DNA from 2 places in the Syntrophobacter fumaroxidans MPOB genome. Region 2 is predicted to be linked to the other one. Evidence: riboswitches for the same ligand, from Rfam matches in the RefSeq annotation. Region 2 holds a riboswitch; the other holds the start of a gene.
The links. A riboswitch is a leader RNA that binds a small molecule or an ion and turns the genes downstream of it on or off. The one in region 2 is predicted to bind thiamine pyrophosphate.

Region 1: linked by a shared signal. The riboswitch ahead of SFUM_RS09400 (HesA/MoeB/ThiF family protein) and the one ahead of thiC (phosphomethylpyrimidine synthase ThiC) in region 2 are both predicted to bind thiamine pyrophosphate.

What each region holds. Positions count from the first base shown of each region.
Region 1 covers NC_008554.1:2,221,024-2,223,491, forward strand. The annotation lists gene SFUM_RS09395 (type 1 glutamine amidotransferase) at 1-659, opposite strand, end outside; TPP riboswitch at 1,241-1,335, shown strand; gene SFUM_RS09400 (HesA/MoeB/ThiF family protein) at 1,391-2,179, shown strand; gene SFUM_RS09405 (thiazole synthase) at 2,186-2,468, shown strand, end outside.
Region 2 covers NC_008554.1:3,422,024-3,424,491, reverse strand. The annotation lists gene SFUM_RS23960 (NADP-dependent malic enzyme) at 1-1,130, shown strand, start outside; TPP riboswitch at 1,207-1,304, shown strand; gene thiC (phosphomethylpyrimidine synthase ThiC) at 1,395-2,468, shown strand, end outside.

The DNA of each region.
Region 1 (2,468 bases), 1.2 Mb from region 2:
CGGAGGACGATATCCAGAAAATTCTCGAGCAGGCGTCGCGAGTGGGCCCGATAGTGCCCCTCCCGGTCGGCAAATTCCCGCACATGGCGCTCATCGCCGTCGCTCCAGGCGGCTACGATCCGGCCGTCGACCTCCGGGTGAAACTGGAGCCCGTATGCGTTCCCACCCCATTCGAAGGCCTGATTCGAGCACGATTCGGAACGCGCGAGGCGGACGGCGCTTTCCGGCAGGTCGAAAGAATCGTCGTGCCACTGGAAGGTGACGAAACGTTCGGGGAGACCCCGGAAGAGCGGACTCGCCAATCCCTGCGAAGTGACTGAAACCGTCCGGCAGCCGCGTTCTCCATGCGAGTTTCTGCAAACCCGGGCCCCCAGGACTTCCGCCAGCAACTGCCCCCCCAGGCAGATCCCCAGGAATGGAACGGCATCAGCCAGAAGTCTTCCGATGTACTTTTTCACGCGGTCCAGGAACGGGTGGATCGCGATATCGTGCACGCTCATTTTGCCGCCCAACACAACTGCACCGCGGATTCCATGCACTTCGGGATACTCGACGCCTTCAAAAGCCGGCACAATTTCGTACCCGATACATTTCTGTTCCGCCAGCTCGGGGAGAACCCCGCAGGGCACCTCCGGATCATTCTGAACGATAACGATCATTTCGGGGTCAAACCTACACTTTTCACATATTTACGTTTTTCACAAACTCCCATGACCCGAGGCTCACAGCACAGCATGAAAAGGTGTCGGGCCAGGGCATTTTCACACAAGCGCAGTAAGCCGTGGATCCGGTCCGGACCACGGCCTTCGCTTGGACAGCGGCCGCGTTTTCATAAAACGGACCGTGCTTCAGCGGAAAGCCCGCATGGACGCGTTCCTTTCATAAAGCCATCCGGCGACTCCTTTGGCCACTAGTGTTAGCAAGAATCGCTCCAGGAGGAAAGCGACGCATCCGGGGGGGGCCTCGTCGCAAAGACGTCACGCGCGGCCGGCAGTCTTGCCTGTCCGCCAACGGGAGCATCCGGCGGCTCCGCCCAGCCCAGCCCCCTGTGGACGATCTCTGCGGCGTGGGGATACGGCATGACACGCCGCCGCAAAACCTGGCGAACCGGTGTTGTGTGATCTCCAGCCCGAATTGGCATGAGACGTCCTCGGGATAGTCGAGAGTATATTACATCCCGAAATCGCCGAGATGTTGTTTGACTTTTCACATTTGCACAGATATGATTGATCAACTTACGAACAGCCGTTAGGGGTGCTCGGATATAGAGCTGAGATGAAACCCTGATTACCTGATCTGGATAATACCAGCGTAGGGAAATGGTTGTGAGGGCTCTTTTTTTGGAACTCTCGTGAAAATGACCGCTTCCCTGCCGGGAAGCGGTTTTTTTATGGCGCAGCCTGTTGCACGACTCGACAACATCCAGAAAGAAACGTACAGCCGCAACATTCTCGTTTCCGAGATCGGTGAAGCCGGCCAGCTTCGGCTTGCGGAAAGCCGTGTGCTGCTGGTCGGACTCGGCGGCCTCGGCAGTTCCGCCCTTTGCTACCTGGCGGCCGCGGGGGTGGGGGAAATCGGCATTGCCGACGGCGACCGGGTCGACCGAACCAACCTGCAGCGCCAAATCCTTCACGGCCCCGCGGACATCGGCCGACCCAAGACAGAATCCGCGCGGGAAAGCGTTTTGAAGCTGAGGACCGACCTGCGGCTCAACCTCCACCCATTCCGGCTCACCCCCGAAAACGCGGCGCGGACCATCGCTCCGTACGACTTCGTGATCGACGCCACGGACAACTTCGATGCGAAGTTCCTCATCAACGACGTCTGTGTCGGCCAGGGCAAGGCCTTCTGTCATGCCGCCGCCGTCGGCCTGCACGGGCAGGCCATGACGATCGTTCCCGGCAAAGGACCGTGCTACCGGTGCGTTTTCCAGGAAAAGCCGCCCGCGGAAACGGTCGAATCGGCGGACCGGGTGGGCGTGCTCGGCTGCGTCCCCGGCGCACTCGGTATCATTCAGGCAGCGGAAGCCATCAAGTACCTGGTCGGCTGCGGGGATCTCCTTGTCGGCAGGCTGCTCACCTGGGACCTGCGGACCATGGCTTTTCGTGAAATCGGCCTGCCGCTTTCCAAGCGGTGCAAGGCATGCGACTCAAACCGACACTCTCGTCCGGAAAGGTAAACTGAAATGGACAAACCTCTCGTCATCGCCGGCCGCTCGTTCCAATCCCGTCTTCTGCTCGGGACCGGCAAGTTCTCTTCCTCCGAAGCCATGAAGCGCGCCATCGAGGCGTCGGGCTCCGAAGTGGTCACGGTCGCCTTGCGCAGGGTCGAGTTGGAAAACCCGCAAGACAGCATCCTTAGCGCCATCGACACCAGCCGTTACCTGTTGCTTCCCAACACGTCGGGCGCCAGGGATGCCCTTGAAGCCGTGCGCCTTGCGCGCCTTGCGCGCGCGGCCGGGTGTGAGC
Region 2 (2,468 bases):
ATCCCCGGGTACTGATCTGGGAGGCTGCGGCGGTGGCCAAGGCCGCAGTCGATTCGGGAGTTGCCAGGCGGCCGATCAACAACTGGGACGCCTATCGTGACAGCCTCGAAAGCCGTCTGGGGCGTTCGCAGGAAATCATGCGCCGAGTCATCCACAAAGCCAAGCGCAATCCGAAGCGGATCGTGTTCCTCGAAGGAAAAGATCCCAAGATCCTGCGCGCCTGTCAGGTGATTCTCGATGAAGGCATCGCCAGGCCCATCCTCCTGGGTGACTGCCAGGTCATCAAGGATCGGATCGCGGAGCTTCACCTGGACCTGGAGGGTGCCGACATTGTGGATCCCCGAAACTTCGAGCGCATTGAAGCCTACGTGGAGACATTCTATAAGATGAGGTCCCGCAAGGGGATCACCCGGGAGGAAGCAAGGTACATTCTGCGCAACAATCCCAACTATTTCGGAGCCATGATGGTCAAGATGTGCGATGCCGAGGGTCTGGTGGGCGGGGTCAACAAACATTATCCCGACACTATCCGGCCCGCTCTCCAGGTGCTCCCCCTGGAAGAAACCACTTCCGTCATCGCCGGCGTCTACATGATGGTCTTCCCGAAGGAAGTGATGTTTTTCGCGGACACCACCGTGAATATCGATCCAACCGCGGAACAGCTGGCGGAAATCGCCATCATGGCGGCGGAAACCGCCAAGAGACTGGACATCGAACCGCGCATTGCCATGCTCTCATTCAGCAACTTCGGCAGCACTCGCCATCCGCGCTCCGACAAGGTGGCACTCGCGACAAGGATTGTCAAACAGCGCAGGCCGGACCTGCTCATCGACGGCGAGATGCAGGCGGACACGGCGGTGATGCCGGAGATCCTCAACGGGGTCTACGATTTCAACACATTGCGCAAGAAAGCCAACGTCCTGATCTTCCCGTCGCTGGAGGCCGGGAACATCGCCTTCAAGTTGATGGAACGCCTCGGGGGCGCCAAGGCAATCGGTCCGATCCTTATGGGGACCAGTGAAGCCATTCACGTTCTGCAACGCAACTGCGATCTCGAGGACATCGTGAACACGACGTCCCTGGCCGTCATCGACGCCCAGGATCACCACAAATGTGAGCTGTCCGACTGAAAACAGGGGGCCAAAAGCATTGATTTTTTCCTTCAGGTTGGATAATCTGATTAGTGATCGAATACACAAATAGGTTCAACAGCCGGGGGGGTGCTCTCCAAAGGGAGAGCTGAGATGATACCCTTGGAACCTGATCCAGATCATACTGGCGGAGGAATCGGCGAACGGGATACATCCAAGTATCCCGGAAGGCCGTTTTCTCGAACGGCCTTTTTGTTTCTGGGCGGAATCCTGATCGATCTCAGCTTCACGACGCCTCTCTTCATGACAACGGAGGAGGACACAGTGCCTACACAATTGGATCATGCAAAAGCAGGTACCGTCACTGAGGAAATGAAACAGGCGGTGAACGAAGAGCCCATCACGGCCGAGCAACTGCGTCAGTCGATGGCGGAGGGGCATGCCGTTTTACCCAGGAATCACAATCATCCTTACCCGATTGTGCGCGCCATCGGTCGCGGACTGAAGACCAAGGTGAATGCCAACCTGGGCACCAGCAATGAATGCGCCAGTCTTGAAATGGAGCGGGAGAAGCTGGACGCGGCCCTTCGGGCGAAAACCGATTCCATCATGGATCTTTCCACCGGAGGCGACCTGGCCGCGTTTCGCCGGTTCTTCCTCGAAAACTCTCCCGTGATGGTCGGTTCGGTACCCATTTACTACCTCGCCGCGGAGATGATGGCAAAGCACGAATCGCTGGAAAAAATGGACGGTGACCTGCTGCTTCGCAGCATCGAGCAACAGTGCAGTGAGGGGCTCGACTACATCACGGTGCATTGCGGGGTTACACTGGATTCCGTGAGAAAACTCGAGGCTTACGAGCGGGTAATGCCCTGCGTGAGCCGCGGGGGCTCCATTCACATGCACTGGATGCGCCGGAACAAGAAGGAGAATCCGCTCTACGAGCATTTCGACGACCTTCTGGAGATCGCTCACAAACACGACGTCACCCTGAGCCTCGGAGACGGGTTCCGGCCGGGCACCGTGGTGGACGCCACCGACGGCGCTCAACTCGAGGAACTGATGATCCTCGGCGAACTGGCCAGGCGGGCATATCGGCGCGGCGTGCAGGTGATGATAGAAGGCCCGGGACATGTCCCCCTGCCCCAGATCCAGGCCAACATGCAAATCCAGAAGCGGCTCTGCAACGGCGCGCCATTCTATATTCTGGGACCTCTCCCGACGGACATCGCGGCGGGCTACGACCACATCACGGCAGCCATCGGCGGGGCCATCGCCGGGGCTGCGGGGGCGGACTACCTCTGTTACGTCACGCCCGCGGAGCATCTCGGGCTGCCCAACGCGGACGACGTCTACCAGGGAGTCATGGCCTGCCGG